DNA from 3 places in the Pseudomonas sp. p50(2008) genome. Region 2 is predicted to be linked to each of the others. Evidence: predicted binding sites of a transcription regulator. Region 2 holds the regulator's gene; each other region holds the start of a gene.
The links. Region 2 encodes sigma-54, which starts transcription at its own class of promoters, with help from an activator protein. Its sites were predicted from a motif close to ANTGGCATNNANNTTGCTNT; they were not measured.

Region 1 (3,849 bases), on a different contig from region 2:
GCCGCCCTCGTCGAACTCATCACTAAAATCAGCTCCGGGTGCATGAGCGATGACGAAATCCTCAAGGTGGCAGACGAAGCGGCCCAGGCCTACGCCGATCCAGAGGCATTTCTGACGGCCAATCCGGACATCAACTACGACGACACCTTCCCGATCCCGTTGGGCGAATGGGTGGTGGTGGGCAGTCTGCCGGAGACGGTGTTGTTCCAGGCGGACACCTACATGGATCTGTTCGCCCAGATCGTCGCCTCGTTCGGCCCGAGTGTCGACTTCAACATCAAGCCCAAGCAGCTGGCCAAAACCGAGGACCTGACCGCGCTTAATCGCATTCAGGTGCAGATGGGCAGCATGAACAAAGAGAATGGCGGCTATGTGCTGATGAACTTCAGCCAGCTGCTCGATGACGAGCTGCAAGTGGTGCTCGTGTTCGGCAACGATGTACCGCGCGTGCTTGAGCTGTGCGCGAAAATCGGCATTGCCGCTGCGCCATCCCTGGAAGCGCTCAAAGTCGCCATCCACGTTTAAGCCAGCAAACGGCTAATAAAACGGAACCCTTGTGAGGGCCGGCTATCCTAAGAGGGCAAACCACTCTTAGGGAGCGTCACCATGGGTTCCACGTTCAACGGTCTGATTGGCCTGATTATTCTCGCCCTGGACATCTGGGCCATCATCAACGTACTGAAAAGTGGCGCATCAACCGGCATGAAAATCGTCTGGGTGCTGCTGATTCTGCTGCTGCCGGTTCTGGGCCTGATTATCTGGGCCATCGCCGGACCACGGGGTAATGTGCGGATCTGATCGAACATGCAAATCCGACACTTTTCTCTGTAGGAATGAGCCTGCATCGCGATGCGGTCTGTCTGTCACATGCTTGCTGAATATGCCGCCGTCATCGCGAGCAGGCTCGCTCCCACACGTTCTATTTTTTCATGTCAGCGCGCATCCGTTTGAACGATCACTCAGCGTAAAAGTCCAGATACATGTAAGCCCACTTGCGGGTTTTATCGAGGAGGCAGTGATGCAAAAGTGGAAAATCACTTTCGTGGATGATCACGGTGAAACAGTCGACGAAGTCTTTGAGTGCGACGAGTGCCCGGACAACGAGCACGCCGCCAAACTCATCAAGGCCCGTCTCCTGCCGGTCGCTGCCGAACTGGATCTGAACGATCTGGAAGGGCGAACCGATGATGCAAGCGTCAAAAGTCTCAAAACCCAGAACAGCATACAAATCCTCGGCATTACTCCCGTCTGATACAACTCCTGTCACATTGATAACAGGCCTTGGCAGCTGCTCGGTCAAAGGGCTACTCTGCAAGCGAGATCAGCGATTGGATCGCTAAGGTCTGGTCTTGTCAGCTACATGCTTGTTCCCATCGGCAACCTGGTTGTCGTATCGCCCTCACCAATCGGCTGAGGGCGTCGGGAGTACGGAAAGTCTATCCATCGGATTCAGGAGGACGTTTCATGAGCACAGCCTATCAAGAAGACATCAGCAGCAGCGTGCTGCGCCGCATGAAAGAAGGCGGTTTCGACTTTTCAAAATTCCATCCCATCGAGTTCTACGCCATTTTTCCCGACGAGGAGCGGGCTCGCAGAGCAGCAGGTCACTACCGTGGTGAATCCTTGAATGCGCAAATCAGCGTGCGCGATGACGGCGCCTGGGCGCTGGAACTGAGCAAGGTCATGTACGCCACCTACGATGACATTGGCGATTTCGAGCAGGGTTTCGAGGCGGTGGTTGAGCCTCTGGGCGGCATCATCGAAGGATGGGGCGTGAAGCAGGAGGTACGAGGGCTACTCGCATAACACTATGAACAGCAACATTACTCAGCAACGGCTGACCTTCGGGTTGGCCGTTTTCGTTTGCGCTTGATAAACATCTTTTGCTCTTGTCTTTGATTCATAACATTTCAAAAGGCAAAAAAAAGCCGCCCAAAACAGGCGGCTAAAAGGGAAGTTCGGTGAGCTTTTCCAGCGAATGCGCCAATTATCCGCGGCCTCAGCCAAGCAGTGAAATCAACTCTGACTATGCTGGTGATAGCGACAGCATTGCTTCGCAATGGAGCGGGGGCGATCAGGTTGGGGCATTTGCCGCACAGGATTGGTGCGGTATGGCTGAGGCGTTTATCCAACCGATTGATAACAAAGCGTTTATGCCGATGGCACGGGCCTTGCGATGCCTAGATGTCCGGGTGACAAGGAGTACGGCATGATCCGCACCTATTTTGATGAAATGTACGATGCCGGCGGCCAGGTCCGCCCGCATTATCGGGAGTTTGCCCGCTGGCTTGCCGAGACGCCTGACGAGCTTCTGGCGCAACGTCGACGCGAGGCCGATCTGTTGTTTCACCGCGCCGGAATTACCTTCACGCTCTACGGTGACGAGCAGGGCACGGAGCGTCTGATTCCTTTCGACACCATCCCGCGCAGCATTCCCGCCAGCGAGTGGCGCGTCGTTGAGCGCGGCTGTATCCAGCGGGTCAAGGCGTTGAACATGTTCCTCACCGACCTTTACCACGAGCAGCGCATCATCAAGGCCGGCATCATTCCGGCCGAGCAGGTGCTGGCCAACGAGCAGTACCAGTTGGCGATGCAAGGGCTTGATCTGCACCGGGATATCTATAGCCACATCTCCGGCGTCGATCTGGTGCGTGACGGCGACGGCACCTATTACGTGCTCGAAGACAATCTTCGAACGCCGAGCGGCGTCAGCTACATGCTCGAAGACCGCAAGATGATGATGCGGCTGTTCCCCGAACTGTTTTCGGCCCAGCGCATTGCCCCCATCGACCACTATCCCAACCTGCTGCTCGACACGCTGAAAAGCTCCAGCCCGATCGATAACCCGAGCGTGGTGGTGCTGACGCCGGGGCGCTTCAACAGTGCATTTTTCGAGCATGCGTTTCTGGCGCGGGAAATGGGCGTTGAGCTGGTGGAAGGTGCGGACCTGTTCGTGCGGGACGACAAGGTGTTCATGCGCACCACCGACGGACCAAAAGCCGTCGACGTGATTTACCGTCGTCTCGACGATGCCTTTCTCGATCCGCTGGCGTTCAACCCGGACTCGATGCTCGGCGTGCCGGGGCTGCTGTCGTCCTACCGCTCGGGCAACGTGGTGCTGGCGAATGCCATCGGCACCGGGGTAGCGGACGACAAGTCGGTGTATCCCTTTGTCACCGACATGATCCGCTTTTACCTGGATGAAGAGCCGATCCTGAAGAATGTGCCGACGTTCCAGTGCCGTAATCCTTCTGAACTTTCCCACGTGCTGGCCAATCTTCCAGATCTGGTGGTCAAGGAAACCCAGGGGTCCGGTGGCTACGGAATGTTGGTCGGGCCAGCGGCGACCGCGGCGGAAATCGAGTCGTTCCGCGCACGCATCAAGGCCAAGCCCCACGCGTACATCGCGCAGCCGACCTTGTCGCTGTCGACCTGTCCGACCTTTGTTGAAAACGGCATTGCTCCACGCCACATCGACTTGCGTCCGTTTGTATTGTCTGGCCGGGAAACCCGGGTCGTGCCCGGTGGTTTGACCCGTGTCGCCCTGCGCGAAGGCTCTTTGGTGGTGAATTCCTCCCAGGGCGGCGGAACCAAGGACACCTGGGTAGTCGAGGATTGAAGGAAGCTTGCCATGTTAAGTAGAACTGCCTCGGATCTGTATTGGATGTCGCGTTACCTGGAGCGGGCGGAGAACCTCGCACGGATGCTCGACATCAGTTACTCCCTGTCACTGATGCCACAGGATGGCCGCGGTGACGGGTTGCACGAACTCGCGATGCCGCTGCTGATCACCGGCACCCTGGACGATTACCTCGAGCGCCACGGCGATCTGCATGCCGAACGCTTGCT
Region 2 (3,849 bases):
GAATCCTTTAGCTGAGGTCGCGGTGGCGGACCTGGACGTTCTTCAGGGATTGTTGCAGGGTCTGACCCAGGCGTTCGGTCAGGTAGACGGAGCGGTGATGCCCGCCGGTACAGCCAATAGCGATGGTGACATACGCGCGGTTGCTCGCGGCAAATCTTGGTAGCCATTTGAGCAGGTAGGTGGAAATGTCCTGGAACATCTCCTCTACGTCCGGTTGCGCTGCCAGGTAGTCGGCAACTGGTTGGTCCAGCCCGGACTGCTCGCGCAACTCGGGCTTCCAGTACGGATTGGGCAGGCAGCGCACATCGAACACCAGGTCGGCGTCCACCGGCATGCCACGCTTGAACCCGAAAGACTCCACCAGGAACGCCGTGCCGGGCTCAGGCTGATTGAGCAGCCGCAGCTTGATGGTGTCGCGCAGCTGATACAGGTTCAGGTTAGTTGTATTGACCTTGAGGTCAGCCAGGTCGGCGATAGGGCCCAGTAAATTGGTTTCGTCGGAGATCGCCTCGGCCAGCGAGCGATTGGCGTTGCTCAGCGGGTGCCGGCGACGGGTTTCCGAAAAACGCTTGAGCAGTGTTTCCTCGTCGGCGTCCAGGTACAACACATCGCACTTGATGTGTCGGCTGCGGACTTCTTCCAGCAGCTCTGGAAACCGCGACAGGTGGCTCGGCAGGTTACGCGCGTCGATGGACACGGCCACCAGCGGTTGCGCCAGTTCCGTGTGAATCAGTGCGCGTTCGGCCAATTCAGGCAGAAGCCCTGCGGGCAAGTTGTCGATGCAGTAGTAACCGTTGTCTTCAAGGACATCGAGCGCGGTACTTTTACCTGAGCCGGAACGGCCACTGACAATGATCAAGCGCATGATTACTGACCGTTCTGCTCGTCCAGGACAACCTGATACAAGGCTTCATTGCTCGAGGCACTACGCAGTTTTTCGCGCACTTCCTTGCGATCGAGCATGCTGGCGATCTGACGAAGTAGCTCCAGGTGCGCATCGGTGGCGGCTTGCGGGACCAGCAGAACAAACAGCAGGTCAACCGGAGCGCCGTCGATGGCGTCGAAATCGATGGGGGCGTCCAGGTGCATCAATGCACTGATTGGACTTTCGCAGCCTTTGAGGCGGCAGTGGGGGATCGCGATGCCGTTGCCAAAACCGGTAGAACCGAGTTTTTCACGGGCGACCAGGCTCTCGAAGACATCCTGCATGGCCAGATCCGGCACTTCGCGGTGGATTAGGTTGGCAATTTGCTCGAGGGCTTTCTTTTTGCTGCCGCCCGGCACGTTCACGAGGGAACGGCCGGGGGTCAGGATGCTTTCAAGTCGGATCATGGGTTGGGAGTGTTAACGACCGGTTGCGCCCTGGAGGAGGCTCTGGGTCTTTTCCTTATGCTTTTTGAGTTGGCGATCCAGCTTGTCGGTCAGCAGGTCGATGGCGGCATACATGTCTGAATGCTCTGCGTTGGCGACCACTTCTCCGCCGGGGATATGCAGCGTGGCTTCGATTTTCTGCAGCAGCTTCTCGACAGTCATCGTGACTTGCACGTTTGTGATCTTGTCGAAATGCCTCTCTAACCGGTCGAGTTTTTCGCCGATATAGGTGCGCAGGGGTTCGGTCACTTCCAGTTGGTGTCCACTGATGTTGACTTGCATACAGCTTCTCCTTCGTTGCCAGTGCATAAAGCGGTAGATCAGATGATCTACCACTGGAACGCTGTGGCGTGGCTTACATCAACCGCTTACGTTCGCTCGAAGGCGCGATCCCGAGGGATTCGCGGTACTTGGCGACGGTGCGGCGAGCCACCTGAATGCCTTGTGCCTCCAGTAAACCAGCGATCTTGCTGTCACTCAACGGCTTTTTCTGATTTTCCGCGGCAACCAGTTTTTTGATGATCGCGCGGATCGCCGTGGAAGAGCATTCGCCGCCTTCGGAAGTGCTGACGTGGCTGGAGAAAAAATATTTCAGTTCATAAATGCCCCGGGGGGTATGCATGAATTTTTGCGTGGTTACCCGTGAAATCGTCGACTCGTGCATGCCCACCGCCTCAGCGATGTCATGCAGTACCAGCGGTTTCATGGCTTCGTCGCCATACTCCAGAAAACCGCGCTGATGCTCGACGATCTGGGTGGCTACTTTCATCAACGTTTCGTTGCGGCTTTGCAGGCTCTTGATGAACCAGCGAGCTTCCTGCAACTGATTGCGCATGAAGGTGTTGTCTGCGCTGGTATCGGCGCGGCGAACAAAGCCGGCGTATTGGGCGTTGACCCGCAGTCGAGGCACCGATTCCTGGTTGAGCTCGACCAGCCAGCGTTCGTTGTCCTTGCGCACGATCACATCAGGAACGACGTATTCGGCTTCACTGGATTCGATTTGCGAGCCCGGGCGTGGATTAAGACTCTGAACCAGTTCGATCACCTGGCGCAGTTCGTCTTCCTTCAGCTTCATGCGGCGCATCAGCTGGCTGTAATCACGGCTGCCCAGCAGGTCGATGTAATCGGTGACCAAACGCTTGGCTTCGGCGAGCCAAGGGGTTTTGGCGGGCAACTGGCGCAGTTGCAACAGCAGGCATTCACCCAGGTTACGGGCGGCGATGCCGGCGGGTTCGAATTGCTGGATGCGGTGCAGGACGGCTTCGATTTCATCGAGCTCGATGTCCAGTTCCGGGTCGAAGGCTTCGAGAATTTCCTCGAGGGTTTCGTCCAGATAGCCCTGATTATTGATGCAATCGATCAGGGTCACGGCGATCAGGCGATCAGTGTCGGACATCGGTGCCAGGTTCAGTTGCCATAGCAAGTGGCTTTGCAGGCTTTCGCCGGCGGATGTGCGGGTGGTGAAATCCCACTCGTCGTCATCGTTGCTAGGCAGGCTGCTGGCGCTGGTCTGGTAGACGTCTTCCCACGCGGTATCAACAGGCAATTCGTTAGGGATGCGCTCGTTCCAGTCACCTTCCTCGAGGTTGTCCACCGTAGGGGCGGTTTCCTGGTAGGAGGGTTCCGAAACATCGGCGTTAGGTTGCTGTTCGGCTTTGTCGGCCAAAGGATCGGCGTTGTCGAAGTCGTCGCCTTCTTCCTGGCGTTCGAGCATCGGATTGGACTCCAGAGCCTCCTGGATTTCCTGTTGCAGGTCCAGGGTCGACAATTGGAGAAGGCGGATGGCCTGTTGCAGCTGAGGTGTCATCGTCAGCTGCTGGCCCATTCTCAAGACTAGCGATGGTTTCATGGCAGGGGCTTAAACCTTATTCGCCGGCGCGCTTGCGCCATCCACTACAGGGCGCCGAGGCGCCAAACATAAGCAAATTATATGCCCGAAACCGCAGCGTTTGCCTAGAGCGCTGTAACAATAAAAAAACGTTGATTTTTTATCGGTACGAGCGCTCGGACGAATGACCAGGCACTTCCGCGCTTACAAGCGGAACTCGTGCCCCAGGTACACTTCCTTGACCAAGTCGTTGGCCAGGATCGTGGCGGAGTCGCCTTCGGCAATCAGTTGGCCATCGTTGACGATATACGCCGTTTCGCAAATATCCAGGGTTTCACGGACGTTGTGGTCAGTGATCAGGACGCCGATGCCCTTGGCCTTGAGGTGATAAATGATCTGCTTGATGTCACCCACCGAAATCGGGTCCACGCCGGCGAACGGTTCGTCGAGGAGGATGAATTTCGGGTTGGTGGCCAGCGCGCGTGCAATCTCCACGCGGCGACGTTCACCGCCGGACAGGCTCATGCCGAGGTTGTCGCGAATGTGGCTGATGTGAAATTCCTGAAGCAGGCTTTCGAGCTCCTTCCGGCGGCCCGCCTTGTCGAGTTCCTTGCGGGTCTCGAGGATCGCCATGATGTTATCGGCCACCG
Region 3 (3,849 bases), on a different contig from region 2:
GCGCTGGAATTTCCGGTGTTGTCGATCGACATGGGTGGCTCGATTGTCGCGGCTAATCGTGCGGCGGCACAGTTGCTCGGCGTGCGGGTGGACGAAGTGCCGGGCATTCCCTTGTCCCGTTACGCTGAGGATTTCGACCTGCCAGAACTTGTCCGCGCCAACAAGTCGCGGATCAACGGGTTGCGAGTGAAGGTAAAAGGCGATGTGTTCCTGGCGGACATCGCACCGCTGCAATCGGAACACGATGACAGCGAGGCCATGGCCGGCGCAGTACTCACGCTGCACCGCGCGGATCGGGTGGGCGAGCGCATCTACAACGTGCGCAAGCAGGAATTGCGTGGATTCGACAGCATTTTCCAAAGCTCGAAGGTGATGGCCGCCGTGGTCCGCGAAGCCCGACGCATGGCGCCGCTGGATGCGCCACTCTTAATAGAAGGGGAAACCGGCACGGGCAAAGAGCTGTTGGCGCGGGCTTGTCACCTGGCCAGTCCTCGCGGTCAATCGCCGCTGATGGCGCTCAACTGTGCCGGCCTGCCAGAGTCCATGGCCGAGACCGAACTGTTCGGCTACGGTCCCGGCGCCTTCGAGGGCGCGCGGGCTGAAGGCAAGCTCGGGCTGCTGGAATTGACGGCGGGCGGTACGTTGTTTCTCGATGGCGTCGGCGAAATGAGCCCGCGCTTGCAGGTGAAATTGCTGCGCTTCTTGCAGGACGGATGCTTCCGTCGTGTCGGCAGCGATGAAGAGGTTTACCTCGATGTGCGAGTGATTTGCGCGACCCAGGTGGATTTGTCCGAACTGTGCGCGCGCGGTGAGTTTCGCCAGGACCTGTACCACCGCTTGAATGTACTGTCTCTGCACATCCCGCCGCTGCGAGAGTGTCTGGATGGTCTGACGCCGCTGGTTGAGCACTTTCTTGATCAGGCCAGTCGGCAGATCGGCTGCCCGTTGCCGAAGTTGGCGCCAGCGGCCATGGAGCGGCTCAGTCATTACCATTGGCCCGGTAATGTGCGGCAGCTGGAGAACGTCTTGTTCCAGGCGGTTTCCCTGTGCGAAGGCGGCACCGTCAAGGCGGAACATATTCGTCTGCCGGACTATGGCGTGCGTCAGCCCCTGGGCGATTTTTCGCTGGAAGGCGGGTTGGACGAAATCGTCGGCCGGTTTGAAAAGGCAGTGCTGGAGCGCCTGTATTCCGAGCATCCAAGCAGCCGGCAGCTGGGCAAGCGGTTGGGGGTTTCGCACACCACGATTGCCAACAAGTTGCGCGAGTATGAGGTGGGCAAGGATTCGGGCCCTGCATAGATCTCTGTAGCAGCTGTCGAGCCTGCGAGGCTGCGTTCGGCTGCGCAGCAGTCGTCAGTTCGTTCCCCGCGAACATTCAGGTAAAACGCATTCGTTAGTTTTGCGACTGCTGCGCAGCCGAACGCAGCCTCGCAGGCTCGACAGCTGCTACAGGTACCTCGCTGTTTTCACAGAGCCGTTGCCGCGTAGCGGCATAACACCGCCGGTTTTTCGTCTTCTCTACATTCCTCCTTTCCTCCTGAAACCCCTCAAGTCCTTTGTTTGCCGGGTCCGGTGCCGCCAGAAAAAAGTTGGTCTGCAAATTGCTTATGGCTCAGCAGTACAGCAGTGGGCGGCAAACGTCCGGCATGCAGAGGAAAGAGTGTGGACAAGTACCTTTATGTAGCGATGACCGGCGCCAGCCAGAATGCATTGGCGCAAAAGGCTCATGCGAACAACCTGGCGAACATCTCCACCAACGGTTTTCAGAAAGACCTGGAGCAAGCGCGCTCGATGCCGGTGTTCGGCGACAGCTTTCCGGCGCGTGCGTTTGCCATGTCCGAGCGTCCGGCCACCGATTTCTCCGCCGGGTCCCTGGTGGAAACCGGTCGTGATCTCGATGTGGCGGTTCAGGGCAATGGCTGGATCGCCGTGCAGAACCCGGATGGTGGTGAAAGCTATGTGCGCACCGGCAGCCTGAACGTCGACGCCCTTGGCGTGCTGCGGGCCGGTAACGGTATGCCGGTGATGGGCAACGGTGGACCGATTGCCGTGCCGCCCGAGCAACAGATCGAAGTTGGCGAGGACGGCACCATCAGCATCCGTGCGATGGGCGAAGGCCCGCGAGTGATGGCCGAAGTCGACCGCATCAAGCTGGTCAACCCTGACTTCAAGAACATGACCAAAGGCCTGGATGGTTCGATCCATACCAAGGACGGCAAACCGGCACAGGCCGATGCCGGCGTGAAACTGGTGTCCGGTTTCCTCGAGTCGAGCAACGTCAATGCCGTCGAGGAAATGACCTCGGTGCTGGCGCTGGCCAAGCAATTCGAATTGCACATCAAGATGATGAACACCGCCAAAGAAGACGACCAGGCCATGGCTCGGGTCTTGCAGATCAGCTAATTACCAGAACGTCGCGCCGTAAAACAGGCGCACGAGGAGAATCGAATGCTTCCGGCTCTATGGGTTGCCAAAACAGGTCTGTCCGCCCAGGACACCAACCTGACCACCATTTCCAACAACCTGGCCAACGTGTCGACCACGGGTTTCAAACGTGACCGCGCCGAATTCCAGGACCTGCTCTATCAGATCAAACGCCAGCCAGGCGCCCAGTCGACCCAGGACAGCGAACTGCCGTCGGGTCTGCAAGTGGGTACCGGTGTGCGCATCGTCGGCACCCAGAAAAACTTCACCGCCGGCAGCCTGCAAACCACCGAGCAACCACTTGACATGGCCATCGACGGTCGCGGTTTCTTCCAGATTCTGCAGCCGGACGGCACCACGTCATATACCCGTGACGGTACTTTCCATCTGGACTCCAACGGCCAGATCGTCAACGCCAGCGGTTTCGCCCTGGAGCCGGCCATTGTCATCCCGAACGACGCGCAGACCTTCACGGTCGGTCGCGACGGTACCGTGTCCGTCACCGTTCCCGGCAACGCCGCGTCCCAGGTGATCGGCAACCTGCAAACCGCCGACTTCATCAACCCGGCCGGCCTGCAAGCCGTGGGTAACAACCTGTTCCTGGAAACAGCTGCCAGTGGCGCGCCGCAAGTCGGTACGCCGGGCCTCGCCGGTTTCGGCACCACGCTGCAGAACACCCTGGAAACGTCCAACGTCAGCACCGTTGAGGAGATGGTCAACATGATCACCACCCAGCGCGCCTACGAGATGAACTCCAAGGTGATCTCCACCGCCGACCAGATGCTCTCGTTCGTAACGCAGAATCTGTAATCAAGTCTATGTGGCGACCATGAGGTCGCCTGCAACACCGTGAGGTAGGGTCATGAATCGCTTTGTATCTGTTCTGGCACTGAGTGGGATCACCGCGCTCGCGGGCTGCGTCGCCCCGACGCCCAAGCCCAATGACCCTTATTACGCTCCGGTGTTGCCGCGCACGCCGCTGCCGGCTGCCGCCAATAACGGCTCGATCTACCAGGCCGGTTTCGAACAGAACCTGTACAGCGACCGCAAGGCTTTCCGGGTCGGTGACATCATTACCATCACCTTGAACGAGCGGACACAGGCGAGCAAAAACGCCAACTCGCAGGTGGGCAAGACCAGCAAGACCGACATCGGGCTGAGCTCGTTTTTCGGTGGTGGCCTGAGCACCAATGACCCGGTGGGCGGTGGTGACCTGAGCCTGGACGTCGGTTATGCCGGCGACCGCGCCACCAAGGGCGATAGCAAGTCGGGGCAGAGCAACAGCCTGACCGGTTCGATCACCGTGACCGTTGCCGACGTGCTGCCAAACGGCATCATCGCCGTGCGCGGCGAGAAGTGGCTGACCCTCAACACCGGCGATGAGCTGGTGCGGATCGCCGGCATGGTTCGGGCCGATGACATCGC

Region 1: H7698_RS03200 (circularly permuted type 2 ATP-grasp protein) is a predicted target of sigma-54. The motif match lies at 2,159-2,178, and genes of this name have one in related genera.
Region 3: H7698_RS04185 (flagellar basal body rod protein FlgF) is a predicted target of sigma-54. The motif match lies at 1,589-1,608, and genes of this name have one in related genera.

Annotation. Positions count from the first base shown of each region.
Region 1 covers NZ_JACMYF010000001.1:716,564-720,412, reverse strand. The annotation lists gene H7698_RS03220 (hypothetical protein) at 1-525, shown strand, start outside; gene H7698_RS03215 (PLDc N-terminal domain-containing protein) at 607-798, shown strand; gene H7698_RS03210 (hypothetical protein) at 1,019-1,252, shown strand; gene H7698_RS03205 (ribonuclease E inhibitor RraB) at 1,465-1,806, shown strand; gene H7698_RS03200 (circularly permuted type 2 ATP-grasp protein) at 2,210-3,619, shown strand; gene H7698_RS03195 (alpha-E domain-containing protein) at 3,632-3,849, shown strand, end outside.
Region 2 covers NZ_JACMYF010000003.1:556,520-560,368, reverse strand. The annotation lists gene rapZ (RNase adapter RapZ) at 8-865, opposite strand; gene ptsN (PTS IIA-like nitrogen regulatory protein PtsN) at 868-1,332, opposite strand; gene hpf (ribosome hibernation-promoting factor, HPF/YfiA family) at 1,345-1,653, opposite strand; gene H7698_RS11045 (RNA polymerase factor sigma-54) at 1,727-3,220, opposite strand; gene lptB (LPS export ABC transporter ATP-binding protein) at 3,404-3,849, opposite strand, start outside.
Region 3 covers NZ_JACMYF010000001.1:927,141-930,989, reverse strand. The annotation lists gene H7698_RS04190 (sigma-54-dependent transcriptional regulator) at 1-1,299, shown strand, start outside; gene H7698_RS04185 (flagellar basal body rod protein FlgF) at 1,663-2,403, shown strand; gene flgG (flagellar basal-body rod protein FlgG) at 2,449-3,234, shown strand; gene flgH (flagellar basal body L-ring protein FlgH) at 3,287-3,849, shown strand, end outside.